4 regions of the Micromonospora sp. IBHARD003 genome follow, and region 3 is predicted to be linked to each of the others. Evidence: riboswitches for the same ligand, from Rfam matches in the RefSeq annotation. Region 3 holds a riboswitch; each other region holds the start of a gene.

Region 1 (7,571 bases), 4.0 Mb from region 3:
CTCGAACCACAGGTACACCTTCGGTGCCTTCACCCTCGGCAAGGGCAAGATCGTCACGATCCGCACCGGCAAGGGCACCAACACCACCACGAACCGCTACCAGGGGCGCGCCTGGTACGTGTGGAACAACGACAAGGACACGGCGACCCTCAAGCGGTCGACCGGTGCCACGGTGGACACGTGCGCGTACAACTCGACCCGGGTCGACTACAAGATGTGCTGAGGTGAGCTGATCCGTTCACCCAGGTCCGTTCAGGGCCGAGGGCCTGCCGGTCTGTCCGGCAGGCCCTTTCCGCTGCGCCCGCGCCGCCGGGCGGGACGGCTCCCCCACCCGCGTACGCGACGCGCCCCCGAGCCTTGCCGGCGGTCGACGGAGGGATGACGTCTCGGCGACGCGCCCGCGTGGCACGTTGATCCGTTCCTCCCCGTGGCCTTGACTCGGCGCTGGCCGTCCGCCGCCGACCCGCGGCACCGGCCCTTGCGCCGTCGACCGAAGCAAGCACAGACCGGCTTGGGGGGCGTTCACCGTGCCCTTGGTGACCAACGGAGCTCCCGGCAGCCTGCCGTCACTCGGCGCCGCACTCGACAACTCCGCGATGTCACGGCTGCATCTGAGGTTCTGGCTGCTGGCCGGCCTCGGGATCATGCTCGACGGGTTCGACTTCTTCATCATCGGCGTGGCGAATCCTCTGATCGCCAGGGACTTCGGCGTGGGCGCCGCCGAGCAGGGACTGCTCTCGGCGGCCGCGATCGTCGGCGCCGCGCTCGGCGCCGCGCTCCTGGGCCCCCTCGGCGACCGGCTCGGACGCAGCCGGATCTTCCGGATCGACCTGTGGTTGTTCGTCGTCTTCTCGGTCGCGTGCGCCTGTGCCTGGGACGTCTGGTCCCTGATCGTGTTCCGGCTGCTGCTGGGGGTGGCCGTGGGACTGGACTACCCGATCGCGGCGAGCTACCTGGCGGAAATCCTGCCCACCCGCGCCCGCGGACGGTGGCTCGTCGGCGCGTTCAGCCTGCAGGCGGCGGGCATCCTGCTGGGGTCGGCCGTCGGAGTGGTGGTGCTGCTCCTGCTGCCCGACATCCACTCGTGGCGGCTCATGCTGGGATTCGGGGTACTGCCCGCCCTGCTCATCATCGTGCTGCGCCGGAAGATGCCCGAGAGCCCTCGCTGGCTCGCCCGCAACGGCCACGAGCAGGAGGCGTGCGAGGTGGGCCGGGCGATGACGGGGCACGAGATCAGGCTGACGCGGAGGGACCGTGAGCGCCATGCGCCGCCGCCGGAAGGGCTCCAGGCCTTCGTCCAGCCTCAGTTGTTCTCGCGCCGGCTCGTGCGGCGTACGGTCTTCACCGCCGTGCCCTGGTTCCTGATGGACATCGCGACCTACGGCGTGGGCATCTTCACCCCGACGCTGCTCGCCGGCTTCGCGCTGGGCGGTGCGAACGCCACCTTCATCGCCGACGACATCGCGTCCACCGAGGGCACGGCCGCCCTGGACGTCTTCCTGGTCATCGGATTCCTGCTGGCGATCGTGCTGGTCGACCGGGTGGGCAGGATCCCTCTCCAGCTCGCCGGCTTCGCGATGATAACGCTGGCGCTGGCCCTGCTGGGGGTGTCGGACCAGTTGCCCGGCGGCTCCCCGTCCCACCTCGTCGTGGTCTTCACCGCGTTCGCCGTGTTCAACGTCTTCATGAACATGGGCCCCAACGCGACGACGTTCGCCCTGCCCGCCGAGGTCTTCCCCGTGGACGTACGGGCCGCGGGCCACGGCTTCGCGGCCGGCTGCGGAAAGCTCGGCGCCGCACTGGGCACGTTCCTCTTCCCGGTGCTCCTCGCGGACATCGGCCAGAGCGCACTGCTGTACGGGATCGCGGCGACGAGCGCGCTCGCCTTCGTCGTCACCCTCGTCTTCCGTATCGAGCCGGCCGGACACTCGCTCGACGAGCTCACCGGTGAGGAAGCGACCGCCGTCGCACCGCGCGTCACACCGCCGTAGTCCCCCGTGGTGGCGGCTGCGGTTCGCCGGCCTCCGGCGCGGCGGCCCGCGGTGTGCGTAGCCGGCCGGGAAGCTGGGCAGGACCGACTGGTCCCCATCCGGACCGCACAGGAGCGGCAGCCGGCCGGGCCGAGGGTGCCGGTCCCGGGCGGGTCCCTGCGGGGCGACGATACGGCGCCCCCTGGCGACACAAGATCAATAAGTCGCGGCGCACGGCCTGACCTGGGAAAATACTGATACGGCGATCGACGTACGTCTCACCTGGAGGTAGCGATGAAGATGCTCATCAATGTGCCGGAGACGGTCGTCGCGGATGGGCTGCGGGGCATGGCCGCGGCGCATCCCGGACTGCGGGTGGACGTCGAGAACCGGGTGGTGGTGCGCGCAGACTCACCCGTCGCCGGGAAGGTGGGGCTGGTGTCCGGGGGCGGGTCCGGGCACGAGCCTCTGCACGGCGGGTTCGTGGGTCTGGGGATGCTCGCCGCGGCATGCCCGGGTGAGGTGTTCACCTCGCCCGTACCCGACCAGATGGTGCGGGCCGCGGCGGCGGTCGACAGCGGCGCCGGGGTGCTGTTCGTGGTCAAGAACTACACCGGAGACGTCCTGAACTTCGACATGGCGGCGGAACTGGCCGAGGACGAGGGCATCCAGATCGCGAAGGTGCTGGTGAACGACGACGTGGCGGTGACGGACAGCCTCTACACGGCCGGCCGGCGCGGGACCGGCGCGACGCTGTTCGTGGAGAAGATCGCGGGGGCGGCGGCCGAGGAGGGCGCGCCGCTGGAGCGCGTCGAGTCGGTCGCGCGCGAGGTGAACGCACGGTCACGGAGCTTCGGTGTGGCGCTGACCGCGGTGACGACGCCGGCCAAGGGATCCCCGACCTTCGATCTGCCGGCCGGTGAGCTGGAGCTCGGCATCGGTATCCACGGCGAGCCCGGCCGGGAACGCCGTCCGATGATGACGTCCCGGGAGATCGCGGACTTCGCGGTCGACGCCGTCCTGGAGGACCTGAAGCCGTCCAGTCCCGTTCTGGTACTCGTCAACGGGATGGGGGCGACGCCGCTGCTGGAGCTGTACGGCTTCAACGCCGAGGTGCACCGGGTGCTCGGCGAGCGGGGCGTGCCGGTGGCCCGTACGCTCGTCGGAAACTACGTGACGTCGCTCGACATGGCCGGCTGCTCGGTGTCGATCTGTGCGATGGACGAGGAACTGCTGCGGCTGTGGGACGCGCCGGTCGAGACCCCGGCGCTTCGGTGGGGCCGCTGATCCATGGAAGCTGTGAAACCGGGAGAAGGAGTGCCTGTGCTCGACACCGGGTTCTTCCGCAGTTGGATGTACGCCGTGGCCGACGCGATGAACCGTGAGGCCGCGCAACTCACCGAACTCGACGCGGCGATCGGCGACGCGGACCACGGCACCAACATGCAGCGCGGTTTCACCGCCGTCAGGGCCGCGCTGGAGACGGACGCACCGGACACCCCGGCTGCCGTACTGGTGCTGTCCGGACGGCAGTTGATCTCCACGGTCGGCGGGGCGGCGGGGCCGTTGTACGGAACGCTGCTGCGGCGCGCGGGCAAGATGCTCGGCGACGACCCGGAGGTGTCACGGGAGCAGCTCGCGGACGCGCTGCGGGCCGGCGTCGCGGCGGTGGCCCAGCTCGGCGGTGCGAGGGCCGGGGACAAGACCATGCTGGATGCGCTGGAGCCGGCCGTGGAGGCTCTGGACGAGTCGTTCCCTGCCGCGCGGGAAGCTGCCGGTGAGGGTGCCCGGGCGACCGTGCCGATGCAGGCGCGCAAGGGCCGGGCCAGCTATCTCGGTGAGCGGAGCATCGGGCACCAGGACCCGGGAGCGACGTCCGCGGCCCTGCTGATCGCCGCCCTCGCGCAGACCGCGGCCGACACGGGTTCCGGGGAGGCCTCGTGAGCTTCGTGGGCATCGTCCTCGTCTCGCACAGCGCGGAGGTCGCCGCCTCCGTCGCCGCGATGGCCAGGGGGCTGTCGGGCGGTGGCGAGGCTCCCATCGCGGCTGCCGGAGGCACGCCCGACGGCGGACTCGGCACCAGCTCGGAACTGATCACGAGGGCGGCCGCGGAGGTGGACCGGGGCGCCGGGGTCGCCGTACTGGCCGACCTCGGCAGTGCCGTGCTGACCGTGAAGACCCTGCTGGCCGAGGGCGGCGAACTGCCCGAAGGCACCCGGCTGGTGGACGCGCCGTTCACCGAGGGCGCGATCGCGGCGCTCGTCACGGCCTCCGCCGGCGCCGGCCTGGACGCCGTGGTGGCGGCGGCGACGGAAGCGTACGGCTACCGGAAGGTGTAGGGCTTTTCGTGCGACCGGGGGGCGTACGCCGGGCGCCCGCCGGGCGGGTGCATCCGTGCGCGCTTGTGATGATCCAGGTCAAAGCATTAGTGTCGCAACGCCTTGGTGAACGGGAAACCGGTGGAGTACCGGTGCGGCCCTCGCCACTGTGATCGGGAAGTCCGGCTCCATCCGAGGAGGAAGCCACTGGACGGCCGCGGGTGACCGTTGCCTCCGGGAAGGCCGAGCCGGGCGGCAGGACCCGTCAGCCAGGAGACCGGCCGGGGCGCGTTGTCCATCCACGAGGTGCTGGAGAAGGTCTCCCCAACCATGCATATAGCCGAGGGGTATCTGCCCCCGTTGCACGCGGCCGCCTGGGGCGCCGCGTCCGCCCCGTTCGTGATCCACGGAGTGCGGGCACTCACCCGGGAAGTCAAGGCCCATCCCGAGTCGACCCTGCTGCTGGGCGCGGCCGGTGCCTTCACGTTCGTCCTGTCGGCCCTCAAGCTGCCCTCGGTGACGGGCAGTTGCTCCCACCCGACCGGGACCGGACTCGGCGCGATCCTGTTCAGACCTCCGGTGACGGCCGTGCTGGGGACGATCACCCTGCTGTTCCAGGCACTGCTGCTGGCGCACGGTGGGCTCACCACGCTCGGCGCCAATGTCTTCTCCATGGCGATCGTCGGTCCGTGGGCCGGATACGGGATCTACCGGCTGCTGCGGCGGTTCGAACTGCCGCTGATGGTCTGTGTGTTCGCGGGCGCGTTCGTGGCGGACCTGTCCACGTACTGCGTCACCAGCGTGCAGTTGGCCCTGGCCTTCCCCGACCCGGGAAGCGGTGTCATGGGCGCGCTCGCCAAGTTCGGCGGCATCTTCGCGGTCACCCAGATCCCGCTCGCGGTCAGCGAGGGCCTGCTCACCGTGCTGGTGATGCGGCTGCTGGTGCAGTCCAGCAAGGGTGAGCTGACCCGCCTCGGTGTGCTGCTCCAGGGCGGAGAGCGGGACAACACCAAGGAGGGCACGGTCCGATGAGCCGCAACGCGAAGATCAATACCCTGCTGCTCGCGCTGGTGGCGGCGCTGGCCGTGCTCCCGCTCGTACTGGGGCTCGGCGACCACAAGGAGGAGCCGTTCACCGGCGCCGACGCCGAGGCCGAGACCGCCATCACCGAGCTGCAGCCCGACTACGAGCCCTGGTTCGCCCCGCTGTACGAACCGCCGTCCGGCGAGATCGAGTCGGCGCTGTTCGCCCTGCAGGCGGCACTCGGCGCCGGGGTACTGGCGTACTACTTCGGGCTGCGCAAGGGGCGCCGGCAGGGCGAGGCCCGGGCACAGGCGCGCACGGCGGCGCCCGGGCACACCGGAGCGGACGAGACGGCGGCCGCGGCCTCCACCACCGGGAGCACGCCCACCGGGGGAGCGTTCACCGGGGGCGCGGACTCCCCCGCCGACCGGACCACGGCGTGACGGCCGGTGCTGCCGATCGACGCGGCGGCGCACAGCAGCCGCTGGCGCCGCCGCCATCCCTGGGACAAGGCCGTCCTCGGTTTCGGCCTGACGGTCTGCGCCATCTCGCTGCCGCCGTGGCCCGGCGCCGTACTGGTCGCGGGCGCGACCCTCGCGGTGCTGCTCGGACCGGCCGGGGTGGCGCCGCGGCTGCTGTGGCGGGCCTGGCGGGTGCCGCTCGGATTCTGTGTGACGGGCGCGGTGCCGCTGCTGTTCGCGGTGGGCGGGCCCGACGGACTGGTGGCGCTCGCACCTGACGGGCCGCTGCACGCGGTGCGACTGCTGCTGAGGACGTCCGCGGCCTCGCTCGGGGTGCTGCTGTTCGCGTTCACCACACCGGTGTCGGACGTGCTGCCCCGGCTGGTGCGCGCCGGCGTACCGGCGCCGGTGGTCGATGTGGCCCTGGTGATGTACCGGATCGGTTTTCTGCTGCTCGACGCGGTGCAGCAGATCCGCCAGGCGCAGGCCGCACGTCTCGGCCACACCAGCCGTGCGGCGACCTGGCGTTCCCTCGCGGGCCTCGGGGCGACCGCGTTCGTCCGCGCCTTCGACCGCGCCCAGCGGCTCCAGACGGGGCTCGCCGGGCGCGGCTACGACGGGACCCTGCGGGTCCTGGTCCCCCAGACGCCGGTGTCCCCGCGCTTCCTCGCCGTCTCGGGCGCCCTTCTCGCGTCGATCGTGGCACTCACCCTCGTACTGGAAAGGTCCGTTCTATGACTGCGCCCCCGGGTCACCGGGCCTTGTCCCCCGTCGTGGAGCTGGTCGGTGCGGGCTATGCGTACGCCGACGGCCCCCGGGTGCTCGACGGCGTGGACTTCGCCGTGCCCGGGGGCCGCTCCCTGGCGCTGCTCGGGCGCAACGGCGGCGGGAAGACGACCCTGCTGCGGCTGCTGAGCGGCGGGCTGCGCTGCGGACGGGGAAGCCTGCTGCTGGACGGCGAGCCGGTGGCGTACGACCGGGCCGGACTGACCCGGCTGCGCACGACCGTGCAGTTGGTGGTGCAGGATCCGGACGACCAGCTGTTCGCGGCGTCGGTGGGGCAGGACGTGTCGTTCGGGCCGATGAACCTGGGGCTCTCCGAGGACGAGGTCCGGGCCCGGGTCGCCGAGTCGCTGGAGGCACTCGACATCACGGCCCTCGAGGACCGTCCGACCCATCTGCTCTCCTACGGTCAGCGCAAGCGCGCCGCGATCGCCGGAGCCGTGGCGATGCGGCCGCGGGTGCTGATCCTGGACGAGCCGACCGCGGGCCTCGACCCGCACGGCCAGGAACGGCTGCTCGAGGTACTGAGCCGGCTGCGGGACGGCGGCACGACGGTCGTGATGGCGACCCACGACGTGGACCTGGCGCTGCGCTGGGCGGACGACGCCGCCGTGCTCACTCCCTCCGGGCTTCGGACGGGGCCGGCCGGAGCGCTGCTCGCCGACCGGCAGCTGCTGGAGGCGGCGCGGCTGCGCAGGCCCTGGGCGACGGCGGTGGCGGATCTGCTGCGCGCCCACGGGCTGCTCGACGCGGACGGCGAGGGACCACGGACCCCGGAGGAGCTCGATCGCTGGGCCTCGGCGGTACCGGGGATGTAAGGGGTCGATCCGCCGGGGAACGGGCCGGAGCGGACGTCGGGGGCCGGGACGCGAGTGCGTCCCGGCCCCCGACGTGCTGGCCCTTTCCGTCCCGGGCGACGTAGCGCAGCTCACGCCCCCAACATTATGCAACTAGTTGCACAAGGCTCCCCGGACCGTCTACAACTGGGACGACGACATTGCGCGAGGAGGCGCCGG
Region 2 (7,571 bases), 2.4 Mb from region 3:
TATTCCTGATGGAGCATCGAAGACATCCCACGCATCCTCTCGCGAGTTGGGTAGAGCGGTGTGACGCCGTACAGCCTCTCCGGAGGCGGCAGGGGCCACCTCCCCGCACGGAGCGCAGCGCCCCCGCACGGAGTGCAGCACCTGTGCCAGGACCTCCGATCTCCGTACCGCGCGCGGGCCGGGACGCTTGCGGCGTCCCGGCCCATCGGTTGCGCGGTCAGGAGGCGGGCAGCTCACCCCGGACGGTACGGGCGGCGGCGACCAGGTTTTCCAGGGACGCGCGCGTCTCGGGCCAGCCGCGGGTCTTCAGGCCGCAGTCGGGGTTGACCCAGAGCCGTTCGGCGGGGATGGCCCTGAGGCCGGTGCGCAGCAGTCCTGCGGCCTCCTCGGTGCTGGGGACGCGCGGGGAGTGGATGTCGTAGACGCCGGGTCCGGCCTCGCGCGGGTAGCCGTGCGAGGCGAGTTCGCGGGCGACCTGCATGTGCGAGCGTGCGGCTTCCAGGCTGATGACGTCGGCATCGAGGTCGTCGATGGCCTGCACGATGTCACCGAACTCCGCGTAGCACATGTGCGTGTGGATCTGGGTGCCCGGCCGCACTCCGGCGGTGGTGAGCCGGAACGCCTCGGTCGCCCACGCCAGGTACGCCTCGCGGTCGGCGCGCCGCAGCGGCAGAGTCTCACGCAGCGCGGGCTCGTCCACCTGGATCACCGAGGTCCCGGCCGCCTCGAGATCGTGCACCTCGTCGCGCAGGGCGAGGGCGACCTGGCGGGCAGTGTCTCCCAGCGGCTGGTCGTCGCGGACGAAGGACCAGGCGAGCATGGTGACCGGGCCGGTGAGCATGCCCTTGACGGGGCGGTCGCTCAGCGACTGGGCGTAGGACGTCCAGCGGACCGTCATCGGCTGGGGCCGGGAGATGTCGCCGGCCAGGATCGGCGGCCGGACGTACCGGGTGCCGTAGGACTGGACCCAGCCGTGCTGCGTGGCCAGGTAGCCGGTGAGCTGCTCGGCGAAGTACTGCACCATGTCGTTGCGTTCGGCCTCGCCATGGACGAGGACGTCGATGCCGGTCTTCTCCTGGAAGGAGATGACCTCCTGGATCTCCGCCTTGATGCGTTCCTCGTAACCGGCTGTGTCCATGCGTCCCGCGCGCAGGGCGGCGCGTGCGGTGCGCAGTTCGTCGGTCTGCGGAAAGGAGCCGATGGTCGTGGTGGGCAGCAGCGGCAGCCGGAGGTGGGCGCGCTGGGCGGCGGCACGCTCGGCGTACGGCTGGGAGCGGCGCGCGTCAGCGTCCGTCACGGCCGCGGAGCGGGCTCGCACGGCCGGGTCCCGGGTGATCGGAGATCCCGCGCGGGAAGCGAGATCGGCGCGATTGGCGGCAAGTTCGGCCGTGATGGTGTCGGTGCCCTGGGCGAGGCCCTTGGCGAGGGTGACGATCTCGGCGGTCTTCTGCTTGGCGAAGGCCAACCAGCGCCTGATCTGCGGCTCGATGTCCTGCTCGGCGGCGGCGTCCAGCGGGACGTGCAGAAGAGAGCAGGAGGCGGCCACGTCGACCCGGTCGGCGAGTCCGAGGAGGGTGCCGAGCGTGGACAGCGACTTCTGCAGGTCGTTGATCCAGATGTTGCGGCCGTTGACGACACCGGCGACCAGGCGCTTGCCGGGCAGTCCGCCGACGGCGGCCAGGGCGTCCAGATTCGCGGCAGCCGCTTCGGTGAAGTCCAGCGCGACGCCATCGACCGGTGCCTTGGCCAGGACGGGAAGCGCGTCGCCGAGGCGGTCGAAGTAGGAGGCGACGAGCAGCTTGGGCCGGTCGGTCAGCGCGCCGAGGTCGCGGTAGGCACGCTCGGCAGCGTTCAGCTCGGCCGGGGTGCGGTCCTGCACGAGCGCGGGCTCGTCCAGCTGCACCCACTCGGCTCCGGCCGCACGCAGGTCGGCGAGGACCTCGGCGTAGACGGGAAGCAGCCGGTCGAGAAGGGTCAGCGGCTCGAAGCCCACGGGTGCATGTGGGGCGGGCTTGGCGAGCAGAAGGTAGGTGACGGGGCCGACCAGCACGGGCCGTGCGGCGAGTCCCTGGGCGAGGGCTTCCTTCAGCTCGGCGACCTGCTTGGTGGAGTCGGCCGTGAAGACGGTGTCGGGGCCCAGTTCGGGGACCAGGTAGTGGTAGTTGGTGTCGAACCACTTGGTCATCTCCAGCGGAGCGACCTCCTGTGTGCCGCGGGCCATGGCGAAGTAGCCGTCCGTCGCGTCGGTGCGGACGGCGGCGCGGTGCCGCTCGGGGATCGCGCCGACCATGACGGTGGTGTCGAGGACGTGGTCGTAGTACGAGAAGTCACCAGTGGGCACCTCGTGGATGCCGGCGTCGGCGAGCTGTCGCCAGTTGCTCCGCCGGAGCTCGGCGGCGGTGGCGTGGAGGGCTTCGGCGGTGACGTGGCCCTTCCAGTAGCCCTCGATCGCCTTCTTCAGTTCCCGGTTCGGGCCCTGGCGGGGGTAGCCGTACACGATGGCACGTGCTGCCGCGGCTGCGGACTTCGCTGTCACGGAGATCTCCTTCGCGAGATGAATCCCTGAGATCCCGGAGACGGGACGAGGGCGCGAAGGGAATGACGAACCGGACGGCCACGACCCCGCGAGGCAAAGGCACGGTCGTTCCGTCTGGTGTGTACGCCGACCCGCCCTCGAGGTCACCGGGATGTCCACGTACGGAACGGTCCGCACGCGGGCAGTTGGCAGGTCTTCGGACTCATGGGCACGCCCCCTCTCCGGAGGACACCTACTGGCCGTCGCTTCCCAGACCCGGTACCTCGGACCCAGTGCGTATGACGGCGGTCGTTCCCACTCACCGCTGCGGGGCAGTCCCGGATTCCCACCGGGTTCCCTCTTACGACACCCCGCCTGGCGGACGGGGCGAACCAGCTGCTCCGGTCAGCCTACGGGGTGGCGTAGCAAAGGGAAGAGGGCCGTCCAGCATCCGGAAGGTGAGAGGGGAGCACGCCGGAGGCGGAACGCGGAGGGGCGGGAAGCGCCGCACCTGTGCTTCCCGCCCCTTTCCCAGTCGCGCCGCGCGGGACCCTCACCCCTGCGGCGGTACGGGCCCCTCAGCCCGCGTCGTACCAGGCCCTCAGCCCTGGTCGTACATGTGGAACCCCCGGCCGGTCTTCCGGCCGAGCATCCCCGCCTGCACCATGCGCTGGAGCAGAGGCGGCGGGGCGTACAGGGGTTCGCGGAACTCGTCGTAGAGGGACTCCGCGATGGAGGCGACGGTGTCCAGGCCGATCAGGTCGGCGAGCTTGAGCGGACCCATGGGGTGGGCGCAGCCCAGTTCCATCCCGGTGTCGATGTCCGCGGCGGTGGCGAAGCCGGATTCAGCCATTCGGACGGCGGAGAGGAGGTAGGGAACGAGCAGGGCGTTGACGACGAAGCCGGCCCGGTCCTGGGAGCGGATGACCGTCTTGCCGAGCGCGCGTGCCGCGAAGTCCTCGACCACGGCCGTTGTTTCGGCCGAGGTGTGCAGCGAAGTCACCACCTCGACCAGTGGAAGTACGGGGACAGGGTTGAAGAAGTGCAGGCCCACGACCCGGTCCGCGCGGGATGTCGCCATGCCCAGCCGCATGATCGGCAGGGAAGAGGTATTGGAGGCGAGCACGGCCGCCGGATCTTCAATGATCTTGTCGAGGGCGGCGAAGACCTCGGTCTTGGCGTCCGGGTTCTCGATGACGGCCTCGATGACGAGCTGCCGGTCGGCGAGGTCGTCCAGGCTGCCGGTGAACGCTATCCGGGCGAGCGCGTCCTGCGCTGCCGTCCGCTCCAGCTTCCCGCGCCGCACCGCCCGGTCCAGCGAGGCTGCGACCCGGTCGCGGGCGGTGCGGGCGGCGACCGCGTCCGCCTCGCAGACCACGGTGTCCAGCCCGGCCCGCGCGCACACCTCGGCGATACCGGCCCCCATCTGTCCACCGCCGACCACGCCGACGCGTGCGATGCCCGCGCTCACGCCTGTACCTCCGGCCTGCGCACGAGGTGACGGGTGTAGGCGTCCGGCGTGAAGAACAGCGGCAACTCGCGGCTCAGCGCGATCCGTTCGAAGAGCGAACGGATGTCGTCGACAGGCGCCCACGGGTACTCGGCGCCGACCGCAGCGATCTCGTCGTCGACGATCTTCTCGACGGTCTCCCGGTCGATCACCCGGTGCCGCAGCCACTGCCAGATCTGCACCCGGGCGATCTCGGCGGTGGCCGCGTCCTCCATCAGCCCGTCGATGGCGACCGCGCCCTGGCCACTCAGCCACGCGGCGTAGTACCGCAGTGCGACGGAGATGTTGGTACGCACACCGTCCGGGGTGGGCGGGCCGCTGATCCGTCGCACCGACAGCAGGTCGGCCGCAGTCACGTCCACGTCGTCGCGGGTGCGGTCGAGCTGGTGGGGGTGGTCGCCGAGAACACCGTCGAACACGTCGCGGCAGACGGGGACGAGTGCCGGATGGGCGACCCATGAGCCGTCGAAGCCGTCCTCGGCCTCCCGCTCCTTGTCCAGGCGGACCTTGGCGAATGCCGCTTCGTTCGCGGCCGGGCCCTTGCCGGGGACCTGTGCGGCCATGCCGCCGATGGCGTGGGCGCCGCGCTTGTGGCAGGTGCGGACGAGGAGTTCGGTGTATGCCCGCATGAAGGGCGCGGTCATCGTCACCTTCGCGCGGTCGGGAAGAAGGAAGTCGGTGCGGTGCCCGAAGGTCTTGATCAGACTGAACAGGTAGTCCCAGCGGCCCGCGTTCAGTCCGGCGCTGTGCTCGCGCAGCTCGTAGAGGATCTCCTCCATCTCGAACGCGGCGCTGATCGTCTCGATGAGGACGGTGGCGCGAACGGTGCCCTGGGGTATGCCGAGGAGGTCTTGGGCGAGGACGAACACGTCGTCCCACAGCCGGGCCTCGTAGCGGTTTTCCAGCTTGGGCAGGTAGAAGTACGGGCCGTTGCCGGCGTCGATCTGCCGCTGGGCGCAGTGGAAGAAGTACAGGCCGAAGTCGACGAGCGCGGCGGGCACCGGGCTGCCGCCGTATTCCAGGTGCTCCTCGTCCAGGTGCCAGCCGCGCGGGCGGACCATGATGGTCGCGAGCCGGTCACCAAGCCGGTACTCCTTGCCCTCGGGCGAGGTGAAGTCGATCCGGCGCTCGATGGCGTCCAGCAGGGTGAGCTGCCCGCCGACGACGTTGTCCCACAGGGGCGCGGTGGCGTCCTCGAAGTCCGCCATCCACACCTTGGCACCGGAGTTGAGCGCGTTGACGGCCATCCGGAGCTCAGGCGGACCGGTGATCTCCACGCGGCGGTCGGTCAGTCCGGGCGCGGGCGGCGCCACCCGCCAGGTCGGATCGGCGCGCACGGCTGAGGTGACCAGCGGGAAGTCGAGCGGGGAGCCCGTCGAGAGGCGGATGGCCTGCCGGCGCCGCTCCTTCAGGAGTTCCAGCCGGCGCTCGCCGAAGGCAGCCACCAGGCTGCTCACGAAGTCGAGGGCGGCGGGGGTGAGGATCTCGTCGTGCCGGTGACCGGGCGCGGCGAGGACACGAAGCTGCTGGGTGAGTGCGGTGGTGGTCATCTGGCTCTCCTGAGGGGTGGGAGCGGAGGGGGACGGAGACGGTTCGTCCCCCTCCGCTGGCCGGGGTCGGCCGGACGCGGGGCATCGGCTCAGTGGCCTAGTGGAACTGCTCTTCCTCCGTGGACCCGGCCAGGGCGGTGGTGGAGGAGGCGGGGTTGACGGCGGTGGAGACCAGGTCGAAGTAGCCGGTGCCGACCTCGCGCTGGTGCTTGACGGCGGTGAAGCCGTGGGCCTGCGCGGCGAACTCCTTCTCCTGGAGATCGACGTAGGCGGTCATCCCGTGCTCGGCATAGCCACGGGCGAGGTCGAACATGCCGTGGTTGAGGGAGTGGAAGCCGGCCAGCGTGATGAACTGGAACTTGTAGCCCATCGCGCCCAGCTCGCGCTGGAACTTGGCGATCTGGTCGTCGTCCAGCGCGGCCTTCCAGTTGAACGAGGGCGAGCAGTTGTAGGCCAGCATCTGGTCCGGGTACTGCGCGTGGATGGCCTCGGCGAACTCCCGGGCCTGCTCCAGGTCGGGGGTGCCGGTCTCGACCCAGATGAGATCGGCGTACGGCGCGTAGGCCAGACCGCGGGCGATGACCGGGGCCATGCCGTTGCGGACCCGGTAGAAACCCTCGGCGGTGCGCTCCCCGGTGACGAACTCGGCGTCGCGGTCGTCGACGTCCGTAGTGAGCAGGTTGGCGGCCAGCGCGTCCGTGCGGGCGATGATCACGGTCGGCACGTCGGCGATGTCGGCGGCGAGCCGGGCCGCGTTCAGGGTGCGGATGTGCTGCGAGGTCGGCACCAGGACCTTGCCGCCGAGGTGGCCGCACTTCTTCTCGGAGGCGAGCTGGTCCTCGTAGTGGATGCCCGCGGCACCGGCGGCGATCATCGCCTTGGTCAGCTCGAAGGCGTTCAGCGGGCCACCGAAGCCGGCTTCCGCGTCGGCGACGATCGGCGCGAGCCAGTCCGTGGTGTCGCCGGCGTTCTCGGCGGTCGCGATCTGGTCGGCGCGCAGCAGCGCGTTGTTGATCCGCCGCACCACCTGCGGCACCGAGTTGGCAGGGTAGAGGCTTTGGTCGGGGTAGGTGTGGCCGGCCTGGTTGGCATCGGCGGCGACCTGCCAGCCGGAGAGGTAGATGGCCTGGAGTCCGGCCTTGACCTGCTGTACCGCCTGGCCGCCGGTCAGCGCGCCCAGCGCGTGGATGTAGTCCTGCTCGTGCAGCTGACGCCACAGCCGCTCCGCACCGCGCCGGGCGAGGGTGTGCTCCTCACGGAGGCTCCCGGACAGCCGGACGACGTCCTCGGAGCTGTAGGTGCGCTCGATGCCCTGCCAGCGCGGGTCGGTGGCCCAGCGCCGCGCAAGGTCCTTGGACGCCTGCGTCCTCGCTTCTGCCATGACTGTCTCCGTCTCCTCGGTCTGTAACTGACTGCCAATCCCGCCGTCCGGATGAACAGAGGTGGCACTGCGTGTCGATTCGCTGAGATGCGGCCCGCCGTCACCCGGAGGTGAAGCTGAGCAATGTTGCCGTTGCGGGTCGCTGTCGCTGCCGGGGTCTCCGATATCAGGGCAGAACTCGTGAATTCGTGCCCCGGTTCCGAGCCTCGCCCGCCGGTTCCGGCGGGCCGCCCTACGACTCTGGCATTGGCACTGAGTGCCATCAAGCGGGGATGCGTGCCAATCTTTGCGAATCTTCACGCCCGTTTTTGCCAATCTTGCGAAGGCTCCGAACGCGGGATGCTCCCGTACGCTGACCGAGGTCAGGTCCCCGGCGCGGAGGAACGGTTCGGTGAGCAAGACGTACGCGGGTGCGCGGCTACGGCGACTGCGCGAAGAGCGCCGGATGAGCCAGGCGGATCTCGCCCGCGTGCTGGGAATCTCTCCGAGCTACCTGAACCAGATGGAGCACGACTCCCGGCCGCTCACAGTGCCCGTCCTGCTCCGGCTGACCGAGGCATTCGGCGTGGACCCCGGGTTCTTCTCGGAACGGGACACGACGCGCCTGATGGCCGA
Region 3 (7,571 bases):
CAGACGGCCGGTCCGCTGGGTGCTCACTCTGCCTCACTCGCCATCGCGTTGATCGCGGCCGCGGCCATGGCGCTGCCGCCGCGCCGCCCGCGTACCACCAGGTGTTCCAGGCCCGAGGGGTGCGCGGCGAGCGCGTCCTTGGACTCGGCGGCGCCTATGAAGCCGACCGGGACGCCGATGACGGCGGCCGGGCGGGGTGCGCCCTCTTCGATCATCTCGAGGAGCCGGAAGAGCGCGGTCGGCGCGTTGCCGACGGCGACGACAGCCCCGTCGAGACGGTCGCGCCACAGCTCGAGCGCCGCGGCGCTGCGGGTCGTGCCGAGTTCGGCGGCGAGGGCGGGCACCTTCGGTTCGGAGAGCGTGCAGATCACGTCGTTGCCGGCGGGCAGCCGCTTGCGGGTGACACCGCTGGCCACCATCTGCGCGTCGCACAGGATCGGCGCACCGGCGCGCAGGGCCTCACGGGCGCGGGCCACCACCCCGGGCGTGTACGCGAGATCGCGGACCAGGTCGACCATGCCGCAGGCGTGGATCATCCGCACCGCGACCTGGCTGACGTCGGCGGGAAGCGCGGCGAGGTCGGCCTCGGCGCGGATGGTGGCAAAGGACTGGCGGTAGATCTCCGCCCCGTCCTTCTCGTAGTCGAACACGGTCTTCTCGCTCATCTCGTTGTACGGGTACGGGTTGTGGCGACGGTGCGGGCGAGCTCGGCCGGGGACGGTACGGGGACGCCGGCGCCGCCCACGCTCACCCGGTATGTGCCGTCCGTGGTGGCCACGACGTCCACGTAGTCCCCCTGGGGCCGGCCGCAGCGCCGCTCGCAGCCGGACCAGTACACGGGAAGCCCGCGGCCGGGTGCGGGTCTGGCGGCGGAGCGTGCGTCGGCGCGTACGTCGGCGAGCGACTTGGCGCAGCCGGGCCGCCCGGTGCAGGCGCCGACCCCGTACCAGGGGGAGTCGGCGCGGGTGACGAACCCCGCGGCGGCCAGCCGCGCCAGCAGGGCCGCGGCTGCCTCGCGGTCGTCGAAGCCGGGTACGACGATCCCGCGCCAGGGGGTCAGCCGCACCTCGTCCACGGGCAGCGGCAGCAGCGTCCGCAGCTGTGCGGTGGTGAGCCGCCCGAGGGGCGCGGCGACCGACACCGCCGTGCCGCGGGGCCCTTCGGCCAGTCCGGGCTCCGGCCGGACGTGCCCGGTGGGACTCGTGAGTGTGGTGGGGCTATCGGTGCCGACGGGGCCGGGAGCCGGACGCGCTGCCGTGTGCGGCGGGCCGGCCGGCGTGTCCGCCCGCACCCCTGCCCGTGCCAGATGTCTGCCCACGGGCACGTCCTGCCCAGACGGCAGTTCCCGTACGCGCCACGCCCCGGTCCCCGCGGCGTGGGCCGCCTCGAGGAAGGCTCCGGCGGCTGCGAGGGCCGCGCGCGGGGCGTCCTCGGAGGACACACGGAAGGCGCTCCGGCCGATGCGGACGACCGCCGTCCCGCCGGGCTCTGCGAGCAACGTCACATCCGCGCCGAGCTTCGCCACGTCCCCGCGCCCGTCGTCCAGGGCGAACAGGAAGCGGCCGGACAGATCCGCCGCCCAGTCCGCCGCGCACAGCAGCGCGTCCAGCTCCCGGGCCCACAACTGCACGTCCGTGTGCCCCAGTCCGTCCAGCCCGGCCAGCGGTGAGGCCACCACGTTCCGCACCCGCTCATGGGTGTCGGAGGGCAACAGGCCGGCCCGGTGCAGCAGCGCGGCGAGCGGGCCCCCGCAGGCGTCCCCGAGGCCGCGCAGCTCCACATTGCCCCGGGAGGTGATGCTGAGCGATCCGTCCCCCAACTCCTCGGCCGCAGTGGCCAGCGCGGAGAGTTGACGCTCCGTCAAAAGACCGCCGGGGAGCCGGAGTCGGGCCAGCCGCCCGTCCTCCGCGCCATGCAGCCGCAGCGCTCCCGGACAGGCGTCGCCCCGGTCCCGTATGCGAGATTCGCCCGGGTCTGCGGGGCTTGTGGGTGTGGGCGGCATGGCGGCGAGCATACCCACGTCCTTCCAGGTGGCCGCCCTGCAGTCGGGGAACAACCTCTACTATGCAGACGGCATGGGGTCCCAGGACCCCGGGGAGGAAGCCCGGTGGAAATCCGGCGCGGTCCCGCCACTGTGAGCCAGGCCCGAAAAGGCCCGGCGAGTCAGGAACTCCCGCCGACCACGACCACCCGGGGCGCGGAAACCCCGAGGAAGGCCTGCGCACGCGATGACGCACGCGACGATCCTGCTGCTGTCGACCTCCGACACCGACCTGCTCAGCGCCCGCGCCGCCGCGGGTCCGGTCGAGTACCGCTACGCGAACCCCTCCCGGCTTCCCGTCCAGGACGTCCCCGGTCTGCTGGAGGGCACCGACCTCGTCGTCGTACGCCTCCTCGGCGGCCTGCGCGCCTGGCAGGAGGGCCTGGACGTGCTCCTCGCCGCGGACCAGACCCGCCCGGTCGTGGTCCTGACCGGCGAACAGGCCCCCGACGCCCAGCTGATGGAGGCCTCCACCGTCCCCATCGGCATCGCTGCCGAGGCCCACGCCTACCTCGCACACGGCGGCCCGGAGAACCTCGAGCAGCTCGCGCGCTTCCTGTCGGACACGGTCCTGCTCACCGGCCACGGTTTCGAGCCCCCGGCCGCGGCACCCACCTGGGGCCCGCTCGACCGCACCCCGCGGGGTACGGACGGCCCGGCGATCGCCGTGCTCTACTACCGCGCCCACCACATGAGCGGCAACACCGCCTTCGTCGGCGCGCTCTGCGACGCCATCGAGGACGCGGGCGGCCGGGCCCTGCCCCTCTATGTGGCCTCGCTGCGCGCCCCCGAGCCCGAGCTCCTCGACCGACTGCGCGGCGCGGACGCCATCGTCACCACCGTCCTCGCCGCCGGCGGCACCAAGCCGGCCGAGGCCCAGGCGGGCGGGGACGAGGAAGCGTGGGATGCCGGCGCGCTCGCCTCGCTCGACGTGCCCGTGCTGCAGGCGCTCTGCCTGACCGGTTCGCGCAGCACCTGGGAGGAGAACGACGAGGGCCTCTCCCCGCTGGACGCCGCCAGCCAGGTCGCCGTCCCCGAGTTCGACGGACGCCTCATCACCGTCCCGTTCTCCTTCAAGGAGATCGACGAGGACGGCCTCCCCGCCTATGTCGCCGATCCCGAGCGGGCCGCCCGCGTCGCCGGCATCGCCGTCCGCCACGCCCGGCTGCGCCACATCCCCAACGCCGACAAGCGCCTCGCGCTCGTGCTGTCCGCGTACCCGACCAAGCACTCCCGCATCGGCAACGCGGTGGGTCTCGACACCCCGGCCTCCGCCGTCGCCCTGCTGCGCCGACTCGCCGCCGAGGGCTACGACTTCGGCACCGAGGAGATCCCGGGCACGGTCTCCGGCGACGGCGACGAGCTGATCCGGGCGCTCATCGAGGCCGGTGGCCACGACCAGGACTGGCTCACCGAGGAACAGCTCGCCCGCAATCCGGTCCGTATCCCCGCCGCCGACTACAAGCGCTGGTACGCGACCCTGCCCGCCGAACTGCGCGAGCAGGTCGAACGGCACTGGGGCCCGGCACCCGGTGAGATGTTCCTGGACCGCTCCCGCAATCCCGAGGGCGACATCGTGCTCGCCGCCCTGCGCCGCGGGAACCTGCTGATCGTCATCCAGCCGCCGCGCGGCTTCGGCGAGAACCCCATCGCGATCTACCACGACCCCGATCTGCCGCCGTCGCACCACTATCTGGCCGCCTACCGCTGGATCGCGGCCCGGCAGGACGACGGTGGCTTCGGCGCCGACGCGATGATCCACCTCGGCAAGCACGGCAATCTGGAGTGGCTGCCCGGCAAGAACGCGGGCCTGTCCGCGGCCTGCGCCCCCGACGCCGCGCTCGGCGACCTGCCGCTGGTCTACCCGTTCCTGGTCAACGACCCGGGCGAGGGCACCCAGGCCAAGCGCCGGGTCCACGCCACCCTCATCGACCACCTCGTCCCGCCGATGGCCCGCGCCGACTCCTACGGCGACATCGCGCGCCTGGAGCAGCTGCTCGACGAGTACGCGCAGATCTCCTCGATGGACCCGGCGAAGCTCCCGGCCATCCGCGCCCAGATCTGGACCCTGATCCAGGCCGCCAGGCTCGACCACGACCTCGGTATGGACGAGCGGCCCGAGGACGACGGCTTCGACGACTTCCTGCTCCACGTCGACGGCTGGCTGTGCGAGGTCAAGGACGCCCAGATCCGCGACGGTCTGCATGTGCTGGGCGGTGCGCCCACCGGAGCCGAGCGGGTCAACCTGGTCCTGTCGATCCTGCGCGCCCGTCAGATCTGGGGCGGTACGACCGCGCTGCCCGGACTGCGCGAGGCACTCGGCCTGGACGAGTCCGCCGCGACGCGCACCACTGCCGACGAGGCCGAGGCCCGGGCCCGCGCCCTGGTCGAGGCCATGGAGGAGGCCGGCTGGGACCCGGCCGCGGTGGACTCCGTCGCCGGGGGACACGGCCAGGCGGTCGCCGACATCCTGCGCTTCGCCGCGCGCGAGGTCGTGCCGCGGCTCGCCGCCACGACCGATGAGCTCGACCACGCCGTCCACGCGCTGAACGGCGGCTTCGTTCCGGCGGGCCCGTCCGGCTCGCCGCTGCGCGGCCTGGTCAACGTGCTGCCGACGGGCCGCAACTTCTACTCCGTCGACCCCAAGGCCGTCCCCTCGCGCCTCGCCTGGGAGACCGGCCAGGCCCTCGCCGATTCGCTGCTCACGCGCTACCGCGCGGACAACGGCGAGTGGCCCACCTCCGTCGGTCTCTCCCTGTGGGGGACGAGCGCGATGCGCACCGCGGGCGACGACGTCGCCGAGGCCCTGGCGCTGCTCGGCATCCGCCCCGTCTGGGACGACGCCTCGCGCCGGGTCACCGGTCTCGAGCCCGTACCCGCCGACGAGCTGGGCCGCCCGCGTATCGATGTGACCCTGCGCATCTCCGGCTTCTTCCGGGACGCCTTCCCGCACGTCATCGGACTGCTCGACGACGCGGTGCGGCTCGCGGCGTCGCTGGACGAGCCCGCCGACGTCAACCACGTACGGGCACACGCCCAGGCGGACCTGGCCGAGCACGGGGACGAGCGCCGCGCCACCACGCGGATCTTCGGCTCCCGGCCCGGCACCTACGGCGCCGGCCTGCTCCAGCTCATCGACTCCCGCGACTGGCGCACCGACGCCGACCTCGCCGAGGTCTACACGGTGTGGGGCGGCTACGCCTACGGCCGCGGTCTCGAAGGCCGCCCGGCACGCGAGGAGATGGAGACGGCCTACAAGCGGATCGCGGTCGCGGCCAAGAACACCGACACCCGCGAGCACGACATCGCCGACTCCGACGACTACTTCCAGTACCACGGCGGCATGGTCGCCACCGTCCGCGCGTTGCGCGGCACGGCCCCCGAGGCGTACATCGGCGACTCGACCCGTCCCGAGACGGTCCGCACCCGCACGCTCGTCGAGGAGACCTCCCGGGTCTTCCGCGCCCGCGTGGTCAACCCCAAGTGGATCGAGGCGATGCGCCGCCACGGCTACAAGGGTGCCTTCGAGCTCGCCGCGACCGTGGACTACCTGTTCGGGTACGACGCCACGACCGGGGTCGTCGCCGACTGGATGTACGACAAGCTCACCGAGACCTACGTCCTGGACCCGGAGAACCGCGAGTTCCTCCAGCAGGCCAACCCCTGGGCGCTGCACGGCATCGCCGAGCGGCTGTTGGAGGCGGAGTCCCGGGGGATGTGGGAGAAGCCGGATCCCGCGGTCGTCGAGGCGCTGCGGCAGGTGTTCCTGGAGACCGAGAGCGACCTCGAGGGCGACGACGACGGCGAAGACGGCGGCAAGTAAGGACGGCAGCCCGCACACGGGTGCGTACGGGCCGGGCCGGGATGGGCCCGTCCCTTACGCACCCGTGTGCGGAACTCACAGCTCCTTGCCGAGGTACACGTCCGCGTGCCCCCCCGGCATGCCCTCGATGCGGTGGATCTCCGCATAGCCGAGCCGCTCGTAGAACGGCGGCGCCTGAAAGGTGTACGAGGACAGGTACATCCGGGTGCAGCCCCGCGCACGGGCCTCCTCCTCGGCGGCGTGCAGCAGCTTGCTGCCCCAGCCGCCGTGCCGGTGGCCGGCGTCGACCCAGAGCATGTCGACGAAGCCGCACTCGCCCCAGGTCCAGCCGGTCAGACCGCCGATCAGCTCACCGTCGTCCCCCGTGGCGCGCACCGAGAACTCACTGGTGTCCGCGCCGCTCGCGCGTGCGTTGAAGTCGGTGAGCTCCTCGTCGAGGCGCTCGCAGAGTGCGTCGTCCTCTCCACCCACATACACGTTCATCCACCGAAGGTACTGCCGTGGTGACCCGTCGACGTAAGGAATTCGTCACCGGCCGAAACCTCCGCCGCGGCCCCCGGCCGGGCTTCAATGGGAGCCATGAAGATGTCTGTGCTGAAGAAGCCGGTGGTCAGGGTCGTTCTGGCGGCGGTCGCCGTGGTTCTGGCCTTCGGGGCGTACTGGCTCGAGCCGTGGAAGCTGTTCGTCGACCAGACCGTGCGGGAGGCGCTTCCGCAGACCGTGCCCTCGGCCCCGAAGGGCTCGTCGCCCGCCGACCCGGCATCGCCGGCCGGTATCAAAGAGCTCGCCACGGGCACCTTCATCAGCCATGAGCACGCCACCGAGGGCAAGGTCAGGATCGTCGAGCTCCCCGACGGCAGCCGGGTGCTCCGGCTCGAGGGCCTCGACACCAGCAACGGGCCCGACCTGCGCGTCTGGCTGACCGACGCACCGGTCAAGGAGGGCGTGGCCGGCTGGCGCGTCTTCGATGACGGCGCCCATGTCAGCCTCGGCAAGCTCAAGGGCAACAAGGGCGACCAGAACTACACGCTGCCCGCCGACGTCGATCTGTCGAAGTACTCGAGCGTCAGCATCTGGTGCGACCGTTTCGACGTCTCCTTCGGTGCCGCGAAGCTGTCGCGCTGAGGCTCCGCTCACCGCAGGGGCGCCTCCGGCCTGCGCCCCTGCGGCTCCCGCAGGCCGCGTAGCCTGGGAGGACGATGAACACGTTCACCACGTCATGGGGCGACCTCGGGCTCACCCGCTTCCCCGAGGACCCCCGTGACCAGCTCCGCGCCTGGGACGCCTCCGACGAGTACCTGCTGCGTCACCTCGCGGACCTCACGGCCCCCGGCGAGCACCCGGCGTCCGGCGGCGACGCCGCCCATGCCGCCCACGAGCCTCACGGGAAGGTGGCCCTCGCCGGCACCGTCGTCGCCCTGGGCGACCGCTGGGGCGCCCTGACCACCGCGCTCGCCGCGCACCGGCCGGTGCAGATCACCGACTCGTATCTGACCCAGCAGGCGACCCGCGCCAATCTCGCCCGCAACCGCACCGCCGCCGAGGCCGCCGCCGTACGGCTGCTGTCGACGCAGGACGCGCCCCCGGACCGGATCGACGTGCTGCTCGTGCGCGTGCCCAAGAGCCTCGCCCTGCTCGAGGACCAGCTGCAGCGCCTCGCGCCGCGTCTGCACGCGGACACCCTCGTCGTCGGCGCGGGCATGGTCA
Region 4 (7,571 bases), 2.4 Mb from region 3:
CTCGATGGCGCAGATCGGCGAGCCCGAGCAGGTCGAGGGTCTCCTCGACGCGTTTGCGCATCACGGCCGGGGGCACGGCCAACTGCTCCATGGCGTAGGCGAGTTCCTCCTCCACCGTGTCGGTGACGAACCCGTCCAGCGGGTCCTGGCCCACCACTCCGACCACGTCCGCGAGTTCGCGGGGCGGATGGTCCGCGGTGTCGCGGCCGTCGACGGTCACCCGTCCGTAGAGCGTTCCGCCGGTGAAGTGCGGTACGAGGCCGTTCACCGCTCCCAGCAGGGTCGATTTGCCGACGCCTGTGTGACCGACGACGAGGGCGAGTTCGCCTTCCTCGATGGTCAGGTCCACGTTGCGCAGTACGGGTGCGTCGGCCCCGTCATAGACCACGCTGACCTGGTCGAAGGTGATCACTTTGGTTCCTGGGTGGGCAGTGCGGACAGGGCGTGAGGTGTCGGTGGTGGCGCCAGGAACCCGGCGCTGCCGGCCAGCAGGATCGCGGCTGCCGGTACCAGGGGCAGGGTCGGCCAGCTCAGCGGATAGATCGAGGGATTGAGTTCCGCCGCGTTGAAGCCGGTTCCGCCGAACAGGACGACCGCGGACAGGAGTCCGCATCCGGCCACGGCCCACTCGGCGAAGAGCCAGGGGTCCGGCCGGTACGAGGTCCGGGTGACCCGCCGCCCTCCGAGACGGAGTCCGGCCACGCACAGGGCGGAACCGGCCAGCAGTGCGGGGAATCCCAGGAACCGGGGCGCGGTCGCGTCGAGCAGACCGTACGCCCCGGCACACAGCCCGCACATGCCCGACAGCATGAGGGCTCCGGTGAGCCGGCGGGACCGCGGGGTGGCCGATCCGGCTCGACCGTAGCCCCGGGAGTCCATGGCCGCTGCCAGCCGCAGCGACCGTTCCAGCGCGTCTTCGAGCACGGGGACGACGATCCCGCGCAGGGCACGCAGACCCTTGGTGCGCCCTGCGCGCAGCCGTCGCGCCCGATGTACGCGCTGCACGCTCTGCACCAGTTGGGGCGCGACGCTGAGCGACACCGTGACCGCGACGCCGAGTTCGTACAAGGCGCCGGGTAGGACCCGCAGGGCGCGTTTGGGGTTGGCGAGGGTGTTGGCAGCGCCGATGCAGCACAGCATGCAGGCGAGCCGAAGTCCGTCCGTGGCGGCCGAGAGCAGTGCTTCCAGGGAGATGGGTCCGCCGATCTGTATGCCGGCGTACCAGTCGGGGGTGGGTATGCGGGGGAGTGAGAAGAGGAAGTGGTCGTTCGGGGTGATGCCGGTGGCGAAGACCGCGCGGAAGACGACGCGGATCGCGACGACGGTGAGGGCGAGGTAGAGGTAGTACTTGAAGCCGCGTGCCCAGGGCGCCTCGGTGCGGCGCATGGTGATGACGTAGCCGAGTACGGCGAGGACGAGGAACAGCAGCAACGGGTTGTTGGTGCGGCTGACGGCGGTCGCGAGGGCGAGGGCCCATATCCACCAGGCCAGCGGGTGCAGCGAGCGGGGCAGGCGCCGCCCTCGCGGGTCGGGAATGGCGGGTTCCGCAGCCTGGGGCCGCGCGTCCGTGGTGGTACGGGGCACCCGGCTACTCCGCACCGCGACGGCGGCGTTTCGCGGCGAGGCCCGCCGCCCCCAGGATCAGCAGCACCAGGGCGGTGGTGCCGACGACTGGCAGCACCGAGCCGGTGTTGTGTTCCGTGTCCGCGGCGGGCCCCGCGTCCACGACCTTCGGGCCGCCGCCCGGAGCAGCGACGGCGGATGGTGATGCCGGTGAAGCGGAGGGTGCGGCGGAGGTGGAGGCAGACGCCGAGGCTGACGGGCTCGGCGACGCGCTCGCGGAGGCCGTCGCCTGAGGGGTGGTACGCGGCGGGGTGGCAGGTGGCCGGTCGGCGGGGGTCTCCGGGCGGTTCCCGGAACCGTTCCCACCCGGCTTGGTGCCGGAACTGCTCCCGGTCGGGCGGGTGTTGTGCGCGCGGAGCTGGTCGGGGGTGACCTTGGGACGCCCGCTGGTGCCCTCGACATTCGTCCCGCCGAAGATCCACAGATCGACGCTGCCGGGCTTGGGTTTGTAGCTCATCGCGCCCAGCTGACTGTACTTCCAGTCGTTCTCCCCCGCGTCGGCGTGCCAGTACGACCAGTACGCGGAGGCGGGCGGGGTGAGGACGCAGTCGTCCTGCTGGGCGGTCGGATACTGCTTGCCGCCTTGGTGGCCGCTGTAGCCGATGCGGCAGATGAATGCCGGGCCGTCGTGCCCGGTGCCGGTGGTGCGCCACCCGCCCTGGTTGAGCAGTTCGTAGCCGGTGGTCGGGGTCGTTCCGCAGGAGCGGTAGACCGGGCCGCCCCAGTGGCTGAAGTCCACCGCCAGCACCACCCCCGATGACGTGGTGCACCTGCCGATGGGCTGGGATGCGGCGACGGCGAGCCCCGGTGTTCCGTACGCGGATGCCGCCGCCAGTCCCAGAGCTGTGGCCGCCCGCGCCGCGCTGCGTATCGCCCGCCGCGTCACCTTCCACCTCCGGCCGTGCGACGGCTCCTGGCCGCCGCGACGAGACGCCACCCGGCGAGGGCCAGTACGACGGCTGCCGCGGTGAGTGCCCCCACCTGTACACCGGTCGACGCCAGGGCGCCGCCGCCACCGGAACCGGGGGCGCCGTCCGTGCCGGCGGCCCCGCCGGTGGAGTCACCAGGGGTGACGATGGCGGGGACGGAGCCCGAGGGGGCGGGAACCGGCTGCGGGGCGGTTCCGGCGAGGCTCCGTTCGAGGCGGGCGAACGAGATGCCCGTGGCGCCGCCCACCGCCTGGGCGGAGGCACGCACATCCGACCCCGGCTGCCCGCCCTTGGTGACGTTGAAGCCGCCGTCCGTGTTCTGCTGGGAGGCCAGGAACTTCCGGGCCTTCGCGATCTGGGCCTGGTACGTCTTCGCGTCGAGGAACAGCCCCTGGACCGCGAGTGCCGCTGAGTTCACCGAGTTGCCGGAGGCTCCCGGGAAGCCACCGTCCTTGAGCTGCTTCCCCGCGATCCAGGTGAGTGCCTTGTCGACGGCCTCGTCCGCCTCGTCCCCTCCGACCAGTTCAAGGGCCATGGCGGCCATCGCGGTGGAGTCGACGTCGGAGTCCTTGGCCGAGGGGATCAGGCTCGGCCATGCTCCGGACGGCTGCTGGAGGCTCATGAGGTAGGCGATGGGCTCCTGGGCGGCGTCCTTCTCGCCGGCCCGCACCTGTGCCATCACTCCCAGGACCTGGTCGAAGACGGAGTCCGCGTAGCGGTAGTTGCCTTTCGCCGCGCATGAGCGGTCACCCGGCTTGCCCGGGGCCCGGCACACGGCCCTGGTGAGTGCCGCGATGAGGTCCTGCCCGCCGAAGTTCCGGGGGTCTCGTCCGACGGCCTCGGCGAGCAGCGCGGTCTTGCCGATCGAACCGCTGTCTGCGTGCGCGGTTCCCGCACCGGTCCAGGCGTGCACACCGCGGCCCGTGCCGTCTTTGCCGCCCTTGTCGAGGAAGTCCACGATGTTGCGGAGCGCCGCGTTGTCATGGCCGGTGGCCGCGAGGGCGTAGGCAGCGTCGATCGTCAGGCCGTAGTCGGCGAACGCGCTGCCCGGGGCGTTCTCGTACCAGCGGCCCTGCTTGAGCCGGGCGGGGGCCGTCAGGTACTTCACACCCTTCTTGAGGTCGGGCCCGTCTCCGGGTGGGGAGGCCGGGGGAGGGGTGGACGGATCCGGGGAGGGCTTCGGTGGCTCGGGCTTCTTGACGGTCAGCGTCACCAAGTCGGTGCCGGAGCCGGCGAGCACGGCGGGGGTGGTGGCGTAGAGGAAGGAGTCCGTGGCGCCTTCGTCGAAGCCGAATCCGCCGTCCTTGATCTGCCGGCCGGCGAGCCACGCGACGGCCGCGTCCGAGCGGGAGGTTTCACCGAGGGCGCGCAGGGCCTGGGCGGCGAGGGCGGTGGCTGGAACGCTGCCGGTGGTGGAACCGGTGTAGCCGGGGTAGGAGCCGTTGCCGAGCTGCGCCTTCCGCAGGAAGTCGCGGGCACCGGCCACGGCGTCGGTGTGTCCGCCGGCCTTGTGAAGGACGAGGGTGACCAGACCGGTGGACGCCGGTTCGCTGTCGCAGTTCTCACCTGGCCGGATCAGGATGCTGGTGAAACCGCCGTCCTCGCACTGGAGCTGCGTCAGCCGGGTCACGGTCTCGACCGGCGGCTGAACGCCGCCGCGCAGCAGAGCCAGCACGGCGAGCGCCTGGCCGTCGCCGTAACCGGCGTTCAGGAAGTCGCCCTTCGCGGTGCAGCCGGGCTTGGGGCCGCTCTCCGGACCCGAGTCGCACACGTGCGCCGTGATGTCGGCCAGAAGGTCGTGGCCGCCGAACGCGCGTGGGTCGCCTTCGGTGATCACGGCGAGCAGGGCGAGCCGGGCGGCGGCCGCCGGGTCCGGAGCCTGGTCCGCTCCGTTGGGGTAGGCGTAGGCGCCACTCTGCCCGGCGAGGAACGCCGTCACCTTGTCCAGTGCCGCGCTCTTGCCGTTGGCCGCGGCGAGCGCGTAGGCCGCTTCGGTGGTGAGGACGTAGTTGGGGGTGTCCGCGCCCTCGTCGACGACCCGTTCGCCGTCGGTGAGTCTGCCGGTGATCCAGCGCGCGGCGGCGGGAAGGTCGATGTCGGCGCTGGGCACAGTCGGGCCGCCGGGGTCCGGGGTGCCGCCACCGGCTGCGCGTACGTCGTCCGGCGAGAAGGCGGGCCGGCCGGTGCTGCCGTCGACCTCGGTGCCGCCGAACACCCAGGCGTCGACGTCACCGGCCTTCGGCATACGGCTCATGGCACCGAGCGGGCTGTAGGTCCAGCTGTTCTGGCCGGGCGAGGCGATCCAGTAGGACCAGTACGCCGTGGCCTGAGGGGTGAGCCGGCAGTCCTCCTTGTCCGGGGTGGGGTACTGCTTGCCCGAGTCGAACGGGCCGTAGCCGATCCGGCAGATGAACCCGGGGCCGTCGTGCTCGGTGCCCGTGGTGGTGAAGCCGCCTTCGTGGAGCAGGTCGTACCCCGTCGTGGGAGTGGTGTCGCAGCCGCGTTCGAGCTTGCCGCCGAACGGTCCGAAGTCGACGGCGATGATCGCACCCTTGGTGGCCGTACAGCCCTGGATCGGGTCGGCGACCGCGGGCGTCGACCCCATGACGAAGGACACGCCTGCCAGGAGGGTCAGCACGAGAGCCGACATCAAGGAGATCGCTCTCGCGCTCTTCGCCCTGCGCTCTGCTGCTCTTCCAGTCCTCACCGCGGGCCCCTCGTGTCGGCCGGGCGGACCTGCGCGTGGCTGGAGGCCCCGCACGGGGAACACCGTCGGGGCTGGTCGAACCACGCCGTAGACCGCGACGGCGCTTGTCGCTGAAGTGCTGCCCAGCCCAGGCATTCCGGCTCACACGCGGATGGCGTGCCTACGGTTGCGGGTCAGCGCCGGAGTTCGACCGGCTTCCCCTGGTACTGAGTGTGTATCAGCCGGATTGCAACACGCTTGTGGGCGCATCGTCAAGGTCTCGTGAACCAGTCTGGCCACGCCCACCCCGGGTCAAGTACGCGGCACTGGCAGTCTGTTGAGCTCTCGGGTAGCGTCATGTGCTGCCACATGGGGGAACCTGGTGAGAATCCGGGGCTGACGCGCAGCGGTGTGGTATCGGCGAGGAGCCGGTACCGAGCCCGAATGCCCAGGCGGCGAACACCACAGGAAGCTGTTACCACGCGTTCGGACGGCGGCCACCACTCCTCCGCCGTGCGTCCTTCCGGCGAGACCGAGGCGCGGGCCGGCGTCCCCCTACTCTCAGGAGCAGGCCATGGGCCGAACCCGCATGATCCGCCGCACCTCGCTGACAGCCCCCCTGACGATCGGGGCACTCGTCCTCACGGTCTCACCGGCATCCGCCACCGCCACACCCGCGCAGATCACCACCTCCAAGACGAACGGCATCGCGTACCTCAAGACCCTGCAGGCCGCAGACGGTTCCTACACGGGACTGAGTGAGTGGGCGTACACGGCCTTCGCCGCGGCCGGCACCGCCGCGGCGGACGTCACCCCAGGCGGCGACGCCACGAAGAACGCGCGCAAGGTCTACAGATCGAAGCTGTCGGCAGCGGGCTGGCCGTCGGGCTCGCCCGTCGTCACGGACTACGAGCGTGCCACGGTCAACGCCTACGCCGCGGGCATCGACCCCGCCCGCGTCGCCGCACACCGGAATCTGATCGCCGACATCTACGGTTACTGGCAGACAGCCGAAGCCGGCTACTTCGGACCCTCGGCGTACTACAACGGCACCGTCTTCGCGGCCCTCGCCCTCGGCGGAGCGAAGACCCAGGCAGGCGACCAGCGGGTGCCGCAGGCCCTGCTGGACAAGGTGGTCACCCGGATCCGCGCCAACCAACACAACGACGGCGGCTGGAACTTCAGCAAGGCCGAAGGCAATCCCTCGCAGCTCGCCGCGGCCGGCGACATCGACATGACCGGTGCTTCCATGGCCGCGCTGTGCGTGTCGGGCGTCCCTGCGACCGACCCCGACATCGTCCAGGCGAAGGCGTTCCTCAAGAGCAAGCTCGTCGTCGGATCGGGCGCCTTCAATGCCATGTTCGGTGTGAACACCAACTCCAATGGATGGGCGGTATCCGGGCTGAACGCCTGCGGAATCAACCCCCAGACCGGTGACTTCCTCACCGCCGCAGGCAAGACTCCGCTGGACTTCCTCATCGGGCAGCAGTTCAAGCCGGGCGGCGGCTTCAAGTACCTGCCGGGCGACACCGTGCCCAACGCCTATGCCTCGGTCGACGGCCTGCGCGCGGTCGCGGGCGGCGGTTTCACCTCCGCGCCGCCGACTCCGGTGAGCGCGGGCGAGAGCAAGTGGGTCGCGCAGGGCGGCTTCACCGCCGGGACCGCGGCCAAGCTGGCGCTCACGGTCGACGACGGCACGGGCAACCTGAAGGTCTGCGCGGTGTCCTTCACCCCGACCGGTACCACCACCACCCTGGGCGACGTGCTCACCGCCGCCATCGCGGGCTCGGCCCCCTCCGGATGCGTCACGAGCGTGACGCCGTCCTCCGGTACGGACACCATCACGGCCGTGAACGGCAAGGCCAACAGCGGCGAGTCGACGTGGAAGGTCAGCGTCGATGGCTCCGCGTTCGCATCGGCCGCCCGTAACAAGGTGATCAGCGTGGGCGACACCATCGCCTTGAAGTACGGCAGCTGACCGGGGGAGGCCCGGGTGCTCGCGGTGTACTTCCCACCGCGGGCCCCCGGCGCCGCACATGTGTGGCGAAGGGTCAGAAGGCGGTCCAGGTGAACGCCACCTGGTCGCCGGCCTTCAGCGTGAACTGGCATCCGCCGACCGGTGTCGGCGTGCCGTTGACGGAGATGCTCCAGTAGGCGGAACCGCCGCCACTCACCTTCTTGATGGTGTCGACGGAGAAGTCGTCGAACGAGTCGTACCAGGTGCCGTCCCACGTGAAGTGTCTCTTGCGCGCGGCATCGTCAAGAGCGGCCGTCGGAGTGGGCACCTTGGAAGGGTTGGCTCCGCCGTTCGTGCCATCGCACTTGTGGGTACC

Evidence for each region. A riboswitch is a leader RNA that binds a small molecule or an ion and turns the genes downstream of it on or off. The one in region 3 is predicted to bind cobalamin.
Region 1: linked by a shared signal. The riboswitch ahead of ACTWOL_RS01900 (energy-coupling factor ABC transporter permease) and the one ahead of cobN (cobaltochelatase subunit CobN) in region 3 are both predicted to bind cobalamin.
Region 2: linked by a shared signal. The riboswitch ahead of metE (5-methyltetrahydropteroyltriglutamate--homocysteine S-methyltransferase) and the one ahead of cobN (cobaltochelatase subunit CobN) in region 3 are both predicted to bind cobalamin.
Region 4: linked by a shared signal. The riboswitch ahead of ACTWOL_RS30005 (hypothetical protein) and the one ahead of cobN (cobaltochelatase subunit CobN) in region 3 are both predicted to bind cobalamin.

What each region holds. Positions count from the first base shown of each region.
Region 1 covers NZ_JBWBBX010000001.1:467,865-475,435, forward strand. Annotated here, with positions in the region: gene ACTWOL_RS01875 (lamin tail domain-containing protein) at 1-223, shown strand, start outside; gene ACTWOL_RS01880 (MFS transporter) at 537-1,991, shown strand; gene dhaK (dihydroxyacetone kinase subunit DhaK) at 2,265-3,257, shown strand; gene dhaL (dihydroxyacetone kinase subunit DhaL) at 3,294-3,914, shown strand; gene ACTWOL_RS01895 (PTS-dependent dihydroxyacetone kinase phosphotransferase subunit DhaM) at 3,911-4,309, shown strand; cobalamin riboswitch at 4,368-4,588, shown strand; gene ACTWOL_RS01900 (energy-coupling factor ABC transporter permease) at 4,619-5,320, shown strand; partial or broken gene ACTWOL_RS01905 (energy-coupling factor ABC transporter substrate-binding protein) at 5,317-5,622, shown strand; gene cbiQ (cobalt ECF transporter T component CbiQ) at 5,761-6,510, shown strand; gene ACTWOL_RS01915 (ATP-binding cassette domain-containing protein) at 6,507-7,373, shown strand.
Region 2 covers NZ_JBWBBX010000001.1:6,852,008-6,859,578, forward strand. Annotated here, with positions in the region: gene ACTWOL_RS30015 (hypothetical protein) at 1-26, opposite strand, end outside; gene metE (5-methyltetrahydropteroyltriglutamate--homocysteine S-methyltransferase) at 218-2,536, opposite strand; cobalamin riboswitch at 2,707-2,927, opposite strand; gene ACTWOL_RS30025 (3-hydroxybutyryl-CoA dehydrogenase) at 3,117-3,986, opposite strand; gene aceB (malate synthase A) at 3,983-5,575, opposite strand; gene aceA (isocitrate lyase) at 5,673-6,956, opposite strand; gene ACTWOL_RS30040 (short-chain fatty acyl-CoA regulator family protein) at 7,348-7,571, shown strand, end outside.
Region 3 covers NZ_JBWBBX010000001.1:4,453,660-4,461,230, forward strand. Annotated here, with positions in the region: gene ACTWOL_RS19850 (precorrin-2 C(20)-methyltransferase) at 1-27, opposite strand, end outside; gene ACTWOL_RS19855 (precorrin-8X methylmutase) at 24-665, opposite strand; gene ACTWOL_RS19860 (precorrin-3B synthase) at 662-2,002, opposite strand; cobalamin riboswitch at 2,059-2,191, shown strand; gene cobN (cobaltochelatase subunit CobN) at 2,229-5,864, shown strand; gene ACTWOL_RS19870 (GNAT family N-acetyltransferase) at 5,940-6,347, opposite strand; gene ACTWOL_RS19875 (DM13 domain-containing protein) at 6,444-6,989, shown strand; gene ACTWOL_RS19880 (methyltransferase) at 7,064-7,571, shown strand, end outside.
Region 4 covers NZ_JBWBBX010000001.1:6,843,535-6,851,105, forward strand. Annotated here, with positions in the region: gene ACTWOL_RS29985 (ABC transporter ATP-binding protein) at 1-412, opposite strand, end outside; gene ACTWOL_RS29990 (energy-coupling factor transporter transmembrane component T) at 409-1,584, opposite strand; gene ACTWOL_RS29995 (hypothetical protein) at 1,589-2,509, opposite strand; gene ACTWOL_RS30000 (prenyltransferase/squalene oxidase repeat-containing protein) at 2,506-5,202, opposite strand; cobalamin riboswitch at 5,572-5,702, shown strand; gene ACTWOL_RS30005 (hypothetical protein) at 5,813-7,216, shown strand; gene ACTWOL_RS30010 (DUF4430 domain-containing protein) at 7,290-7,571, opposite strand, start outside.